DNA from 4 places in the Tianweitania sp. genome. Region 2 is predicted to be linked to each of the others. Evidence: predicted binding sites of a transcription regulator. Region 2 holds the regulator's gene; each other region holds the start of a gene.
What was found. The regulator PhoB, encoded in region 2, activates phosphate uptake and scavenging genes when phosphate is short. The targets are predictions, from matches to a motif close to TGTCATNNANCTGTCAT.
Positions count from the first base shown of each region.

Region 1: a site for PhoB is predicted at 1,584-1,600, ahead of RTX98_RS08515 (PstS family phosphate ABC transporter substrate-binding protein). Genes of this name have one in related genera too.
Region 3: a site for PhoB is predicted at 1,729-1,745, ahead of ppk2 (polyphosphate kinase 2). Genes of this name have one in related genera too.
Region 4: a site for PhoB is predicted at 1,582-1,598, ahead of RTX98_RS07575 (YdcH family protein). Genes of this name have one in related genera too.

Region 1 is NZ_DAMBUH010000026.1:2,142-6,402, forward strand. It holds gene pstC (phosphate ABC transporter permease subunit PstC) at 1-330, opposite strand, end outside; gene RTX98_RS08515 (PstS family phosphate ABC transporter substrate-binding protein) at 471-1,493, opposite strand; gene RTX98_RS08520 (hypothetical protein) at 1,755-2,066, opposite strand; gene RTX98_RS08525 (hypothetical protein) at 2,235-2,600, shown strand; gene RTX98_RS08530 (sensor histidine kinase) at 2,767-4,251, shown strand; gene RTX98_RS08535 (gamma-glutamylcyclotransferase) at 4,258-4,261, opposite strand, start outside.
Region 2 is NZ_DAMBUH010000168.1:203-4,463, reverse strand. It holds partial or broken gene RTX98_RS20015 (phosphate ABC transporter, permease protein PstA) at 1-110, shown strand, start outside; gene pstB (phosphate ABC transporter ATP-binding protein PstB) at 137-991, shown strand; gene phoU (phosphate signaling complex protein PhoU) at 1,012-1,719, shown strand; gene phoB (phosphate regulon transcriptional regulator PhoB) at 1,732-2,421, shown strand; gene xylF (D-xylose ABC transporter substrate-binding protein) at 2,650-3,687, shown strand; partial or broken gene RTX98_RS19990 (ABC transporter permease subunit) at 3,795-4,261, shown strand, end outside.
Region 3 is NZ_DAMBUH010000020.1:21,835-26,095, reverse strand. It holds gene RTX98_RS07230 (sorbosone dehydrogenase family protein) at 1-783, shown strand, start outside; gene ppk2 (polyphosphate kinase 2) at 816-1,718, opposite strand; gene RTX98_RS07220 (ATP-binding protein) at 1,827-3,113, shown strand; gene phoU (phosphate signaling complex protein PhoU) at 3,209-3,934, shown strand; gene RTX98_RS07210 (response regulator transcription factor) at 4,074-4,261, shown strand, end outside.
Region 4 is NZ_DAMBUH010000021.1:34,448-38,708, forward strand. It holds gene RTX98_RS07560 (5-(carboxyamino)imidazole ribonucleotide synthase) at 1-614, opposite strand, end outside; gene purE (5-(carboxyamino)imidazole ribonucleotide mutase) at 611-1,108, opposite strand; gene RTX98_RS07570 (YdcH family protein) at 1,137-1,340, opposite strand; gene RTX98_RS07575 (YdcH family protein) at 1,662-1,841, shown strand; gene RTX98_RS07580 (metalloregulator ArsR/SmtB family transcription factor) at 1,928-2,197, opposite strand; gene RTX98_RS07585 (MFS transporter) at 2,198-3,517, opposite strand; gene RTX98_RS07590 (DUF1192 domain-containing protein) at 3,590-3,784, opposite strand; gene RTX98_RS07595 (NAD(P)H-quinone oxidoreductase) at 3,875-4,261, shown strand, end outside.

The sequences.
Region 1 (4,261 bases), on a different contig from region 2:
GGCATCGCCAACCACGCCGTAGCCGGTGGAAATCTGCTCGACGCGACGAAGCGCATCGCGCAGTTGCGTGGGATCGCCGTTCACCACCTCGGGCGGCAAAAGCGACAGCGTGTAGGTGCGAACAACGTCGTCGCCGACAAAAAACCAGACAAGCAGAATGGCGAGTGCTGGCACCAGGCACCAGAGCGCCACCATCATACCATGATAGTTCGGGCGCGAATGCATCTTCAGCGTGCTGCTGCCTGCAACGGCGCGGCTACGCGAAAGGCCGATCTTATAGGATGCGGCCAGGAGAAGGAGAAGCAGAGCGGCAACGACCAGGCTGTTCACGAACCCACTCCAGAAAAGACGTCAAAACAAGTCGGCTATGCGCGACCAGGCTTTAAGGCAAAGACAATGCTGGCAGCTGCGCGCGTGGCAAGACACTGAAAAAGGCGGAGCGCTGATGCGCCCCGCCCTTCTCAATCAGTTTACTTCGCTGCGACGGTCTTGCCGTCTTCGAAAGCCTTCAAGGCTTCGGCGCGCTTGTCGTCCGGCATCGGGATGAGGCCAGCGCCTTCCAGCGTGCCGCCCGAGCCGGTCACGGCGTCGGACAGGAAGAACTCGGTATATTCCTTGATGCCCGGGATCGTGCCGATGTGCTCGCCCTTGACGTAGAAGTAGAGCGGACGCGACACCGGATACTTGCCCGAAGCAACGGTCTCGAGCGAAGGCGTGACGCCGGAAACGTCGGCAACCTTCAGCGTGTCGCGGTTCTGTTCGTAGAAGGAAAGGCCGAACACGCCGACGGTGGACGGATTGGCCTGCAAGCGAGCCAGCGTCTCGGTGTAATCACCGGAAATTTCGACAACCACGTCCTGACGGAAGGTCTCGCAAGCCTTGGTCATGGCTTCCTTGTCCATTTCCGGCAGCTTGGCTTCCTTACAGCCAGCAGCGATCATCTTCTCCTGGAAAACTTCGCGGGTGCCGTGGTTGGAGCCCGGGATCGCGACGTTGATTTCCTGGTCCGGAAGCGATGCGTCGATCTCTTTCCAGTTCTTGTAGGGGTTGGCGACCATCTTGCCGTCAACCGGAACCTGCGCGGCGATCGCCTTGTAGACGTGGACCGGCTGCAGCTTGAAATCGCCCTGGTTGCTGCTGGTGGCGAACACGATGCCGTCGAAGCCGAACTGGACTTCCTGGATCTTCTCAACGCCCTTGGACTTGCAGGCCTCGATCTCTTCCTTCTTGATCGGACGCGATGCGTTGGCAATGTCGATGGTGTTTTCGCCCACACCTTCACAGAACTGCTTCAGACCGCCACCGGTGCCGCCGGAGCCGACGACAGGTGCCTTGAAGTCAGGGAAAGCGTTGCCGAATTCTTCGGCAACGATCGAAGCAAAAGGCAGCACGGTCGAGGAACCGGCGATCTGGATGGTGTCGCGGGACTGAGCCGAGGCTGGGCCTGCGAGGAGGATCGCCGCAACGGCGGTCGAAAGCAAAAGCTTGTTCATGGAGCCTACTCCGTTCCGGATAAAGTCAAATTCGGATGCACCGTGGGGCGTCTTGCCCGCGGGCTGCGAGGGGAGGCTTAGGGGGTCTGTGTAACAGTTACATGACAGTTTTATATCGGCTTAATGATGTGTGAAGATCATCCGCCGGCCCGATACAACAGCGGCGTCTAATTCTTAGCAAGCAGAGTCTAGGACTCATCGCCGAACAGCAAAAAGCCGGCGCGAGGCCGGCTTCTGCTTGGATCGGTCAAGTCTCAGAGATCAGCGGCGCGAGGAAAACAGCGCGATCAGCAGGCCGATAATGGTGAAGCCGACAACGGCGGTTGCGACCGGGTTGTCCTTGGCCGTGGCTTCCACGAAACGAGCCTTGGAATACAGCTCCTTGCGCGCGCCCTTGGTGTTGGTGAGGAAGCTGTCGATCAGATCCGCGATGGTTTCGGACGCATCGTCATAAACCTGCGACGACTGCTTCTTCACCTGCTTGCGCAGCACTGCCACTTCCTTCTGCAGCGAAGCAAGCTGATCGCTCACGTCGCCTCCAAGATCGTCGCGGAATTTCGAGAAAGACGGCATGGATCGGTCCTCAAATCAATGAATGGAAGTTCTGGAAACGGATAGGCCAAAGCTTTGTTCCCCAACCGAAGTGGCAGGACACAAACAGAAATGCCGTCGCGCTGCCGCAACAAACCGTCACCAGAATGGTTCTAGGTTCGATCAACATGTCTCGGGAAGGAGACCACCATGGCCGACCAAGATAATCGCCGAAACGATGCGTTGAACGAAGATCGCTTGCCTGGCGACGAGAATCGTCTCCCCGGTGCCGACACCGCAGGGACCGAAGATGGTGCCGTACTTGCGGACGACGATCTTCTGGGTGACGACGAGATCGACACGGAAGATGCGGAGCTCGCCGAAGCCGATCTGTTCGACGACGACGAAGACCTCGTCTCGCTTGACGAAATCGAAGACGATGAGGCCGAGGACGTAACCGGCCAGGATGACGACAATCCTTATCAGGAGTCCGATGAAGCCCTGCCAGACGACGATGAAGAGCGTTCGATCGCCCGCGACAACTCGCGGGAAGGCTCGCGCTTCGGCGAAGTCTGATCGCCTCGATCACGGGTAGTGAAAAAGCGTCCGGCTTCATCAGCCGGGCGCTTTTTATGTCAGGAGATTGTCGGGCAGACCGGTTCGACACTTACAGATGATGGTGACCCCGCCGCTGGATGACGCTAAGACGTAAGTTCCTTCGGAGCTGGATGAACGCCCACCGATGACGACGACTGACTGGGTGGACGACCCCATTCTGCAAAATGGCGGCGAATGCGGCGCGTTGATGCGCGGCTTTGACTGGACCCGATCCCCTCTCGGTGTTCCAGCCAGCTGGTCGTCGCAATTGCGCACGACAGTCGGTCTGGCGCTGGGCTCGGTTCAACCCATGCTGATCGTGTGGGGACCAGAACAGACCACACTTTATAATGACGGCTATGCTGCGATGTGCGGCAACCGCCATCCCGACGCGCTCGGCCAGCCCCTTCGCGACTTGTGGTTCGATATCTGGGAAGACGTCGAACCGATCCTCGCGCGGGCTTACCAAGGTATCGGCACGCAGATGGACGACATCCAGTTCACCATGCACCGTAACGGCTATCCCGAAGAAACGCATTTCGCCTTTTCCTATACGCCGGTGCGTGGCGATGACGGTACGGTGCTCGGCATGTTCTGCGCTTGTGCAGAAACAACGGGGGCAGTGATTGCGCGGCGCCAGCATCATCGTGAAAGCGACTTGTTGCGGCAGGTCTTTGAACAGGCACCGGGCAGTGTCGCCGTTCTTCGCAGCCCCGAGCACGTGTTCGAAATGGCCAACGCGTCTTATGAGCATCTGGTCGGGCGCAAGGATCTGGTTGGCCGTTCCGTGCGCCAAGCACTCCCTGAGATCGCCGAACAAGGCTTCATCGATCTGCTCGATGCGGTGTATCGCACCGGCGAAACCTATGTCGGCACCAACATGCCGATCACCTTGAAGCGTTTGTTGGACGGAAAGCCGGAAGAGCGCGTTGTTGATTTCGTTTACCAAGCACTCTGGGATCCAGCTGGAAAAGTGGACGGCATCTTCGTCCAGGCTCTCGATGTCACCGATCGGGTGCAGTCCGAACGCCAGCAGGAGGTTCTGAACCAGGAACTGGCGCATCGCATGAAAAACCAGCTGGCCATGGTTCAGGCGATCGTTTCGCAGACGATGCGCTCGGCCGTGGACCTGCCCGGCGCGCGCAAGAGCATCAGCGACCGCATCCAGGTTCTGGGACGCGCGCATGACATGATCCAGGTTGGCGTAGGCGGGCGCACGGGCGTCACACAGATCGCCGATGCGGTCGTCAATCTGCATAGCGACAAACGCAACAAGCAGTTTACGATCCAAGGGCCGGCCATTGCACTCGGCTCCAAGCAGGCCCTGTCCTTGTCGCTGATCCTGCACGAGCTTGCCACCAACGCCTTCAAGCACGGCGCGCTTTCGGTGGAAGATGGCCATATCGATCTCAGCTGGAATGCGGAAATGCGCGACGATGTCGAGCACTTCGTTCTCGACTGGATCGAGCGCGACGGCCCGCTTGTTTCGGAGCCGACCACCACCGGTTCCGGCAGCCGCCTCATCAAGGCCGGTCTGGCCGGCGCGATCCGTTGCAGCAGCGACTCGGTTTACGCGCCCGACGGCTTCCGCTTCCGCTTGTCGGCCGACCTGTCTTCCCTGCGCGACTAGCCTGGTTCAA
Region 2 (4,261 bases):
ACTACTTCGAACCAAAGACCGCGGCGGCGATCATTATCCTTCTCACTGTAATGTTGGCCCTCAATGCGATCGCCATTGTTCTGCGGTCGCGCTTCGAAAGGCGCGCATGATGTTTAATGCTCCGGAGACCCAGAAAATGAACGCGAACGTCGCCCCGGTCGCCATTGCCGACAAGGCTTCGGTCACGTTGCCCGCCAAGTTCCAGACCGTGCGAACGCCCGATCCGGAACCGCGCCAGGTGCGCGTGCATGCCCAGGACGTCAACGTGTTCTATGGTGCGAAGCAGGCGCTGTTCGATGTCTCGATCGACATCCCGGAAAAGGCCGTCACGGCTTTCATCGGGCCGTCGGGCTGCGGCAAGTCGACCTTCCTGCGCTGCCTCAACCGCATGAACGACACGATCGAAGGTGCGCGCGTTTCCGGCACGATCCAGCTGGACGGCGAAGATCTCTATGATCCCAAGCTCGACGTAGTGGAATTGCGTGCCCGCATCGGCATGGTGTTCCAGAAGCCGAACCCGTTCCCCAAAACCATCTTCGAAAACGTCGCTTACGGACCGCGCATTCATGGCCTCGCCACCTCCAAAACCGATCTCGAACAGATCGTGGTGGAAAGCCTGCAGAAGGCCTCGCTTTTCAACGAGGTGAAGGACCGTTTGCATGAAGTCGGCACCGGCCTGTCCGGCGGCCAGCAGCAGCGCCTTTGCATCGCGCGCGCCATCGCGGTGTCGCCCGAAGTGATCCTGATGGACGAGCCCTGTTCGGCACTCGACCCGATCGCCACCGCCAAGATCGAAGAGCTGATCGACGAGCTGCGCGCCAACTACACGATCGTGATCGTGACCCACTCGATGCAGCAGGCGGCCCGCGTGTCGCAGCGCACGGCCTTCTTCCATCTCGGCATCCTGGTCGAGGAAGGCCCCACCGAGATGATTTTCACGAGCCCCGCCGAAAAGCGCACGCAAGACTACATCACCGGTCGCTTCGGCTGATCGGGCAGGGGAGCAGCATCATGGTTGCACATACCGTTACTTCCTTCGACGAGGAACTTGCCGCCATCGACCGGATCATCCGCGACATGGGGCATTTTTCGGCCGCTATGGTTCAAGCCGCGACGGTCGCTCTGCTTGAAGGCGAGCAGGATATGGCACGTCGCGTCATTGCCGACGACGCAGTGATGGATGCCCGTCAGCGTGAACTCGACGAGCGCGCCATTACCCTGATCGGCAAGCGTCAGCCGATGGCCGACGATCTGCGCACGGTTGTCGGCGCGATCCGCATCGCGTCTGATCTCGAGCGCATCGGCGATCTCGCGAAGAACCTCGGCAAGCGCGTTGCGGCAGTCGACAAGAGCCCGGCCTCGCAGACATTCGCGCACAGCATCGAGTCCATGGCCGAGCTGGTCCAGCACCAACTCGAACGCGTCGTCGATATCTATATCGAGCGCGACGCCGAGGCTCTGGTGCCGCTGCGGGCCGACGACGAGAAGATCGACGTGCAATATACGGCCGTGTTCCGCGAACTCCTGACCTACATGATGGAAGATCCGCGCAACATCACCGCCTGCACGCATCTCCTGTTCTGCGCCAAGAACCTGGAGCGCATCGGCGATCATGTTACCAACATCGCCGAGAACGCCTATTATGTCATGACCGGCTCGCAGCTTCCGGCCAATCGTCCTAAAGTGGATGAAACGGGAACGCAGCCTTCATTGGCGTGAGATGATTACCGAATGATCGCGCCGAAAATCATGATCGTGGAGGATGAGGAGCCTTTGGGCGTCCTCCTCCAGTACAATCTGGAATCCGAAGGCTATCAGGTCGAGATCGTCACCCGTGGCGACGAAGCCGATCTGCGCCTGCAGGAGCATGTGCCGGACCTTCTCGTCCTCGACTGGATGGTGCCCGGCGTATCCGGCATCGAGATCTGCCGCCGTTTGCGGGTGCGCCCCGAAACCGAACGCCTGCCGGTGATCATGCTGACTGCCCGCGGCGAAGAAAGCGACCGCGTTCGCGGTCTGGCCACCGGCGCCGATGATTACCTCGTGAAGCCGTTTTCGACGCCGGAATTTCTCGCCCGCGTCCGCGCGCTGCTGCGCCGCGCCAAGCCTGAAGTGCTGTCGAGCGTGCTGAAAGTCGGCGACCTCGTGCTGGATCGCGAATCCCATCGCGTGTTCCGCAAGAAGAGCGAAGTGAAGCTCGGCCCGACCGAGTTCCGCCTGCTCGAATTCATGATGCGCCATCCCGGCCGCGTGTTCTCGCGCGGGCAGTTGCTCGACAATGTCTGGGGCGAAACGATCTATATCGACGAGCGCACGGTGGACGTGCATGTCGGCCGTTTGCGCAAGGCGGTGAACACCAACCGCATGCCGGACGTGATCCGCACCGTGCGTGGCGCCGGCTATTCCATCAGCGAGGAATAGGCGCGTAACGCCACTAGCCGGGCAGGGCGCTGATGCCGTTGCCCAGCGCAATTTAGCTGCATTTCAGCAGCTATCCGCCTATCCAATGCCTTCTTCCCTGCCATTCTTGCATGCTCCCAAGGGCTACGTTGACAGGTGCCCCGCCGCTGGGTCACTCTTTCTAAGAAGGTCGGCTACGCCGGCTTCGGTGAGGGTCGTCGCGCGCTTTTTGCGTGCAGGGAGGAAATCATGAATCGTTTGGCAACCGCCTTGTTGGCGGGTGTGACGCTGTCGTTCGCCTTTGCCGGCATGGCGCAGGCGAAGGACAAGACTATCGGCGTGTCCTGGTCCAACTTCCAGGAAGAACGCTGGAAAACCGATGAAGCCGCCATGAAGAAGGCCATCGAGGCCGCCGGCGACAAGTATATCTCCGCCGACGCGCAGTCTTCGGCATCCAAGCAGCTGACCGATGTGGAATCGCTGATCTCGCAGGGCGCCAACGCCCTGATCATCCTGGCTCAGGATGCCAGCGCCATCGGACCGGCCGTGCAGAAGGCCGTCGATGAAGGTATCCCGGTGGTCGGCTATGATCGCCTGATCGACAGCAAGGACGCCTTCTATCTCACCTTCGACAATGTCGAAGTCGGCCGCATGCAGGCCCGCGAAGTGTTCAAGGTAAAGCCCGAAGGCAATTACGTCTTCATCAAGGGCAACGGCGCCGATCCCAATGCCGACTTCTTGTTTGCCGGCGCAACCGAAGTGCTTAAGGACGCCATCGATTCCGGCAAGATCAAGAATGTCGGCGAGGCCTATACCGACGGCTGGCTGCCTGCGAACGCGCAGAAGAACATGGAGCAGTTCCTCACCGCCAACGACAACAAGGTCGACGCGGTGGTTGCCGCCAATGACGGCACCGCTGGCGGTGCCATTGCAGCGTTGAGCGCCCAGGGTCTCGCCGGCTCCGTGCCGGTTTCCGGCCAGGATGCCGACCATGCCGCGCTGAATCGCGTCGCCCAGGGCACGCAGACCGTTTCCGTGTGGAAGGACTCGCGCGAACTCGGCAAGACTGCCGCCGAGATCGCCTCTCAGCTGGCCGATGGAAAAGCGATGACAGACATCGCTGATGTGAAGCCGTTCAAGTCTCCGTCCGGCACGGAACTCACCTCGCTCTTCCTCACCCCGGTTCCGATCACCAAGGACAACCTCAACCTCGTGATCGACGCCGGCTGGATCTCCAAGGAGGCTGCTTGCCAGGGGGCCGCTCAGGGCGTGAAGGGCTGCGACTAAATCGCTGAACCAGGAAAACGGGGCGCTCCAAGTGCCCCGTTTTTTGCTGCCATATAGTCGAATGGTGCGCCAAGCCGCGCGTGTCGCGCGCGGCTGAAGGAGCAGGAATGACCGACATCACCACCACTCCGGTTGACCGTGCGCGGGCATCCGAGCTCGGCCCCTTTGCGCGCTTTCTGAAAGCAACCGAGCTGGATGTACGCATGCTCGGCATGCTGGCCGCGCTCGCCATCATCTGGGTCGGCCTGCATTTCCTCTCCGGCGGTCTGTTTCTAACCCCGCGGAATCTCTGGAACCTATCGGTCCAGTCGGCTTCTGTTGCCATCATGGCGACCGGCATGGTGCTGGTGATTGTCACCCGCAACATCGACCTTTCGGTCGGCTCCATTCTCGGCTTTTCCGGCATGGTCATGGGCGTCATGCAGGCGCAATGGCTGCCACAATATTTCGGCATCCCGCTCGGCAGCCATTGGCTCTGGATCATCGCCCTGTGTTCCGGCCTGATCGTCGGCACGGCTATCGGTGCCATACAGGGCTATGTCATTGCTTATATGGGCGTTCCTGCCTTTATCGT
Region 3 (4,261 bases), on a different contig from region 2:
TTCAATCCGCAGGATGGCCGGCTTTGGGCCGTCGTGAACGAGCGCGATGAACTCGGGCCGAACCTCGTTCCCGATTACATGACATCGGTGCAGGACGGCGCGTTCTATGGTTGGCCATGGAGCTATTATGGCGGCCATGTCGATCAGCGCGTGCATCCGCAAAGGCCGGATATGGTGGAGAAGGCAATCCCCGCCGACTATGCCCTGTCCAGTCACGTCGCGGCCCTGGGCATGACCTTCTCCATGAACTCGGCTCTGCCGGCAGCCTTCGCCAATGGTGCCTTTATCGGCGAACATGGCAGCTGGAACCGCACGGCGTTCAACGGCTACAAGGTCGTTTACGTGCCTTTCGAAAATGGCAAGCCGGTCGGCAAGGCGCAGGATGTCGTGACCGGCTTCCTGCAAGGAGACGAGGCTCAAGGGCGTCCGGTGGGTGTCGGCATCGACGGTACGGGCGCACTCCTGGTTGCCGATGACGCCGGCAACACGGTCTGGCGCGTGGCGGCTGCAGACGGCACGATCTCGCCGCTGCCAGTCGGTACCGACCAGATCGGTGCGAATGCCGGGGCGCAGGCATCGGCTTCAAACCTGCAATCTTTGCCGGAAGCCGGTAGCGTGGGCCAAGTCCAACCGAACCAGAACGCCGCTCCAGCGGCTTCAACCGACGAACTACTGACCGGTCAGCAACCCAGCCCGTCAGCCGCGCAAGGAAATGCGGCTTCCGGCGGACCGTCCCAAACGCAGATTGCGCCGGCTGTTCTACCGAGCGCAACGCCGCGCTAAGCCGAAAACTGACTTCGCTCGACGCCCTGATCTCAAGGCGTCAGCAGCTTCGGCCCTTCGCCGACGATCTTCTTGTCGGGCTCGCCGATCGCGTCGCGGTCGCGGCCGGTATAAGGGATTGTCAGCAGCACGTGCCGGATGGCCTCGATCCGTGCACGGCGCTTGTCGTTTGAACGCACAACCAGCCAGGGCGCATGCTTGGTGTGGGTCGCTTCGAACATCTCATTGCGTGCGCGGGTATAAGCGTCCCAGCGGCCAAGGCCCGCAATGTCGATAGGCGAGAACTTCCAGCTTTTCAGGATGCTGTGGCGCCGGTCGTGAAAGCGCTTGAGCTGTGTTTCGCGCCCGATATCCAGCCAGATCTTGAAGAAGTGGATGCCGTCATTGACGATCATCTGCTCCAACAGGGGCGCTTCATGCAGGAAGCGCTGGTGCTCTTCTTCCGTGCAGAACCCCATCACGCGCTCGACGCCGGCCCGGTTGTACCAGGAGCGGTCGAAGGTCACGAACTCGCCATGACTCGGAAACTGCTGGATGTAGCGCTGGAAATACCACTGGCCGCGCTCGGTTTCGGTGGGCTTGGGCAGAGCCACGTTGCGCGCCGTGCGGGGATTGAGGTTGGCGCGAAAGGCCCCGATTGTACCGCCTTTGCCCGCGGCGTCGCGGCCTTCGAACACGATCATCACGCGTTTGCCGGTTTTCAGCAGCCAATCCTGTAGTCTGACCAGCTCGACCTGAAGCTTGTCGAAGTGTGCTTCGAACGGGTCCTTCTTCATGCCCTTGTCGTAAGGAAAGCCGCCGGCGCTCAGCTCGTTATCCTCGATCCAGTTCGGCAGATCGGGCTCGTCGATGTCGAACAGGTGGGTCGTTCCATCGATCTCGAGCGTCACCGCCGCCGTGTCGGGAAAATTTGCCGGCGCTATTTTTTCGCTCATCCCGTTCTCCTGCAATCAGCCTGTCATGGTATCTGATGCATGGAGATAGTTCCTGAGCCGGATTTGGAAACAGGGCCGCTTGCAGGAGCGGGAAAGGGAGGGTGCATCGTGGCAGCCGAAGGGCTTGAAAGGCGGCGGGACCGAGGTCCGCATGTGTCGGCGCTGGCGATCCTTGTTGTCGCTTTGCTTGCCATTGCGGTGCTGTGCACGCTTCAGCCCACGCTTCTTTGGCCGAGCCTTGGCTTTGCTCTCGCTCTGATCCTTGTCGCGCTGGTAACGTCCGGCCGGGCAGCCAAGAGCATTGCCTTGCCGGATAGTGGCCCGTGGTTGAGCCAGGATGTCCAGGCACCTCCGAGCTTTTCTCAACTCGATCTGGCCCGCGCGGTCGCCGATCCCCTGATCGTATTCGATCGCAACGGCGTGGTGATCCATGCCAATCCGGCAGCGCTCTCGGCCTTTGATCCGGTAACCCCCGGCACGATGCTGCAACTGCGGTTTCGCGCGCCCGAGCTGCAAAGCCTTGTGGAACATGCGCTGAACGGCAGCGATGGAAGCGAACCGGTGGATTATGCCGAGCGCTTTCCCGTGGAACGGGTGTACCGCGTTAGCGTCGCACGGCTCGATGCAACGCGCGGCCTGTTCGCGCTTATCTTCCGCGATCACAGCGAAGCGCGGCGCATCGACCGGATGCGCGCCGACTTCATTGCCAATGCCAGCCATGAGTTGCGCACGCCGCTCGCTTCCATTTCCGGCTTCATCGAAACGCTGCGCGGCCCGGCCCGTAACGACGCCGCCGCACGCGATCGTTTCCTTGGCATCATGCAAGACCAGACCGGTCGCATGGCCCGCCTGATCGACGACCTCCTTTCGCTGTCGCGGGTGGAAATGAAGCCGATGCTGAAGCCGGGAGAAACAGCCGACCTGCGCCCGATCCTTGAAGCGGTCATCGCCACGATCAGCCCGCGTGCGAGGGAAGCCGGCCTGGCGATCGAGACTGATCTGGAAGAGGGAGAGGCCAAGGTTCTGGGCGACCGCGACGAACTGTTTCAGGTGTTCGAGAACCTTCTGGAAAACGCCTGTAAATATGGCCGATCCGGCGAACGCGTGGATGTAAGACTCCACCGGACTACGGAAGGCGGGCAAGCCGGCATCGCCGCTTCGGTGCGCGATCATGGGCCGGGCATTCCGGCCGAACACATCCCGCGAATCACCGAGCGCTTCTACCGGATCGATGCTGAAGCCAGCCGCAACCAGAAAGGGACAGGTCTGGGTCTGGCAATCGTCAAGCACATCGTGACCCGCCACAATGCGCGTCTGTCGATCCGCTCCAAGATTGGGGAAGGCACGGAGTTCACGGTTTTCTTCCCCGATCAGCCTGCCATATCATCGAATTAGGGCTGGCTTGCCGCAAAAATTCGTCGTTTTGTCACGCAAAACAGGTATCTGAATGGGAATCATCCGACTCCCATCTGCATCGGACAAGAACCGCAATGGTCGCTCAGCAGCATATCGTTCGCGCCTATGACGAGGAACTGAAGTTCCTTTCGGCGCGCATTGGCGCCATGGGTGGTCATGCCGAGCGCATGGTGGAACGCGCCGTGCAGGCGCTGGTGAGTTCCGATGCCGCCTTGGCGCAACGCATCATCCGCGACGACAAGATGCTGGATGACGCCCAGCGCGAGATCGACGAAAAGGCCATCGTCATCATCGCCCGCCGCCAGCCGCTGGCGCATGATCTGCGCGAAATCATCGGCGCGATCCGCATTTCCAGCGACCTCGAGCGCATCGGCGATCTCGGCAAGAACATTGCCAAGCGCGTGGTGGCCGTCAGCGAAGCACGCCAGCCGTTGCGTGTGTTTCGCGGCATGGAAGCGCTGTCGGCGCTGGCTCTCGCTCAGCTCAAGGAAGTGCTGGATATCTTCGCCAGCCGCTCGGTAGACCGCATCGCCTCCTTGCGCGATCGCGACGACCAGATCGACCAGATGTACACGTCGATGTTCCGCGAATTGCTGACCTATATGATGGAAGATCCGCGCAACATCGCGCCCTGCACACATCTTCTGTTCTGCGCCAAGAACATCGAGCGCATCGGCGATCATGCGACCAACATCGCGGAAACGGTTTATTACACCGCGACCGGCCGTCAGCTTCCGACGGAACGGCCCAAGGATGATCTCAGCCACGACGTCATCGCGCCGATGGCAGTTTCTCAGTGAGCCTGCGACTTCAAGGCGCCTGACAGACTATAGCATCAAGCGCTTCAATCGGTTACCCGCGTTTAGGTCTTTGCCTCGGCTGCACTTGCCCGCATAATAGGCATGGATCGACACTCTTCGCTTGGGAGACCGGCTGCTTTTGGAATCCAGCCTGAAATTCGTCATTGCTGACGATCATCCATTGTTTCGCGGCGCTTTGCGACATGCGCTGGTGGGACTTGGAGAGGACATCCGAATACTGGAAGCCGGCGACTTCGAGGCCGCGCAAGTCATCGTGGCGGCCGAGGACGACATCGATCTTCTGTTGCTCGACTTGTCGATGCCTGG
Region 4 (4,261 bases), on a different contig from region 2:
ACGATTGTGCCGTCCTGCCCGCGCCCGGCAATGACCGAGATTTCCCGCTCGAAGGGCACCAGCGCTTCCAGGATCAGCGGAACGCTGCCCATCTCTGCACAGGCGCCAGCCGTGTCCGCGTCTCGCGCATCGCGGAACACCCGTTGCCCCTTGCCGTCATAACCTAGCCGCCGCGTCTTGAGGATGCCACGGCCGCCGAATTGCTGGATCGCTGCGCCTAGCCCAGCATCGTCGTCGACGGCCACGAAGTCAGCCGTTTCGATGCCTATGCCATTCAGAAACTGCTTTTCCGTCAAACGATCTTGAGCCACTTCCAAGGCGCGCGCTGGCGGAAACAGCAAACCATGGGCAACCAGCCGCTCACCCGCTGGCAAGGGCACGTTCTCGAACTCGTAGGTGACGACGTCAGAAGCCTGTGCGAGCTCGTCCAAGGCCGCGGGATCGTCATAGGCCGCCACGATCTGCCGGTTGGCGACTTGCGCAGCCGGACAATCCTCAGCGGGCTCAAGAATGATCGTTTTGTAGGATAGCCGTGCGGCAGCCATGGCCAGCATGCGGCCAAGCTGCCCGCCGCCGACGATGCCGATGGTTGATCCGGCCGGCAGCGCGCTCATGCGTCATCCGAAGGTGCTGCGGCCACTTTCGCGGTCTGTTCGGCGCGATAGGCATCCAGCCGTTCAGCCAGAGCCGGATCGGTCAGGGCGAGAACGGCCGCAGCCAGCAATGCTGCGTTCACCGCTCCCGCACGGCCGATCGCCAACGTGCCGACAGGGATGCCGGCCGGCATCTGCACGATCGATAAAAGCGAGTCCTGCCCTGACAAAGCCTTAGATTCCACCGGTACGCCGAACACCGGCAAGGGTGTCATGGCCGCCGTCATGCCCGGAAGATGCGCAGCGCCCCCTGCCCCGGCGATCACGACCTTGAAGCCGGCTGCTTTCGCGCCGTGAGCGAACGCAACAAGGCGATCGGGCGTGCGATGTGCCGACACGATCCGGTCATCATGCGAGATGCCGAGTTGATCCAGCGTTTCAGCTGCGTGCTTCATGGTCGCCCAGTCGGACTGGCTTCCCATGATAACAGCGACATCGGCGGGCTTCCCGTCCATGTGGCGTCCTGTTCCTGTTCGCCTGAAATCAGGCGATGATATCGGGGATGATCTTGTCGTTGGCCTGAGACAGGCGATCCTTCAGCGCAAGCTTCTTCTTTTTCATGCGCTGGATCTGAAGCGGATCGCATCCGGTGGCCATCATGGCATTGATGGCCGCGTCGAAATCAGCGTGTTCCTGCTTTATGCGGGCATATTCCAGGCGGTTTTCGGCCTGATCCTGATCGGGCATAAAGAAACAACTCCGATATCCATACGCGGGCGAACATGGCTCAAGCCACTACCCGGCTGCTTGCTCGCGCATAGCATACCTCAACTGCGGATAAAATCCGTCTCCCTCAAGAACTAAGGGACGGACACAAGCAAATAGACCGGGCTCATCCGGCATCGCTCGGCTTTTTAGAAAAAGATTCCGATCACATTCAGCATCGTGAGAATCTGACGTTCGACATCCCGGTTCTTTGGTGGCAAACTGTCATCGAGCTGTCACGGAGCCTGTTCCGCGGTGGAACGGGCCTGGATGGTTCAGAGGAACCAGAAGGGAGACTAGTTGATGTCTTTGACTTCCCATCTTGAGGTGTTGGAACGCAAGCATGGCGATCTCGAGCGCGAGATCGATCAGGCGCAGGCAAGCCCCTCAGTTGACGACCTCCAAGTTCTGACGTTGAAGCGGCGCAAGCTCGCGCTGAAGGATGAGATCACGAAACTCAAGGTGGCGCACACGACCCATTGATCGTGCGCAATGGCCCTTAGGGCCGAACGAAGCAGACGTCTTCAACGCTCCGCGCTGCCCTCCGGGTGGCGCGGTTTTCGTTTCAACTAATCTTCAAGTTCCCAGAACTGATCCACCCAAAGATTGAGCTTGAGAAAGCCCGGACCGCCGGCGGCATAGATGCGCTTGGTACCCTCTGCCTTGACCGTTGCCAGCCCCGCATCCAGCAGGACCCTAAGATGCTGCGACACTGCGGGCCGCGAAACGGTGAGACCCGCCGCTAGCTGACCAACTGTCTTGGGTCCGCGTCGTAGATCTTCGAGCAACCGGCGCCGATTGGGATCGGCAACGGCAAGGAATGGATCACTGTCCGCCATTCAGGCAGAAGACACGAGTTCCCGCTCGTTTTCAACGTCCGATACCGTGCTGTCCGATGTCTCCGGCTCCGGCTCTGGTTCCGGGTCGTCCGGCCCACGCGGATCAAGCAAACCGGCCTGGGGCGTGACGGCGCGTTCGGCCGGCAAGGCATTGAACGCTTCCTTGTTTTCGGGCGGCACAGCCGCGCGTTGCGAGACACGGACCAGCGTGTAACAGCCAAGCAGGAAGTGAGGCAGCGCGGTGGCCAGAAACAAAGCTTCCGGGCGCAGGCGCGCCATCAGAAACGAGCCAAGCAGCGGCCCGATCATCGTACCGAAACCATAAAGCAGCAGCAGCCCGCCGGAAATTTTCACGAAGTTGCTGGAGTCTGCGTGGTCGTTAGCATGCGCTACGGCCAGGGAATAAAGAATATAGGCCATCGCTCCGTAACAAGCGGCCAAGGCGATCACCACACTGCCGGATCGCGCCTCGACGGAAAAGGCAAGTACGCCAATGAGTGCGGCCAGAAAGCCGGCGCCCGCCAGGATATAGCGGCGGTCGGTTTTGTCCGACAGCCGTCCTGCCGGCATCTGCATCGCAGCACCGGCGATCACCACAAGGCTCATCATCAGAGCGATCTGTGCCGTGGAGATCCCGATCCGTGCGCCATAAACCGGCCCCAGCGTTCCCCAGGCGCCGTTGGCGACGCCGATCAGGAGGCAGGCCATGAACGAAACCGGGGAGTTCGCGAAAAGCCCACGCAGATCGAGCGAGACTTCCTGCAACGGGCGCGGCGTTACGGCCGTGGAAATCGCTGTCGGGATCAGCGAGCAGCAGAACAGGATGCCCGACACCATGAACAGCGAGCTCTGCCGGACATCGAAGGCCGCCACCGCCATCTGCCCCGCCATGATCGAAGCGTAGGTTACCATCATGTAAAGGCCGAACACCGTGCCGCGATTCTCGTTCGTCGCCTTCTCGTTCAGCCAGCTTTCAACGACCATGAAGGCGCCGGCCATGACGAAGCCGGTGCAGACTCGCGACAGAATCCAGGCGGCCTCGTTGATAAACAGGCCGGTAAACAGAACGATGATCGCAGCCGAAGCCGCAAAGGTCCCGAAGGCACGCACATGGCCGACGCGACGCACGAGGCGCGGCGCAAAGATGCAGCCGGTAACAAAGCCTCCTGCCCAGGCCGTGCCGAGAAGACCCAGCGCGAAGGTCGAAAACCCTTCCGCCTGCCCGCGCAAAGGCAACAGGAGGTTATGCAGACCGGACGCAGCCAGGAGAAAGGCTGTTCCGCGCAGCAGCGAAAAGATCGGGCGGTAAGTAGCAAGCATCAGAGAACCGTCGGCACCGCTTATCAGACATCGCTTATGCGATTCGGTTTGAGCGAAAGCGACAGGTCGCGCCTAACTGCGGCGGAAAAGCGCCTCGGCGGCAGATTTCGTTTCGCCCTTTGCGTCGATCGTGGTCTGCAACCGTTTAATTTCAGCCTTCAGCGTGCCGATGCGTTCGTTCAACTCGCCTATCGACAAGAGACTGAGATCTTGTCCGATCTCGTGGGTCTTGGCGCGCTTTGTCGGTTCGTCGTCGAAGATGCTCATGGGTTCCTCCGATTGCCCCCGCTTGTTCCAGGGATAGATAATCGGAACACAAGAAAGACAACCGGCAAGACCCAAGCTTGGAGAAACAAGATGGACGACACGGCGACGCAAACGGATTTGCCTGAGGTCATGACGGCAATTGCCATCACCGAACCCGGCGAGCCATCGGTGCTCAAGCCCGAACAGCGTCCTCTCCCCGAACTTCGTCCCGGCGAAGTCCTGATCCGCGTTCGCGCTGCTGGCGTCAATCGGCCGGATGTGGCGCAACGACAAGGCACCTATCCCGCACCGAAGGATGCGTCCGATCTACCAGGCCTTGAAGTTTCCGGCGAAATCGCAGCCCTTGGTCCCGACACGCCGCGCTGGCGGGTGGGCGATGCAGTCGTCGCGCTGACGCCAGGCGGCGGCTATGCCGAATATTGCCGCGTCCACGGCTCCAATGTTCTGCCGCTTCCCGACGGCTTCACCTTCATCGAA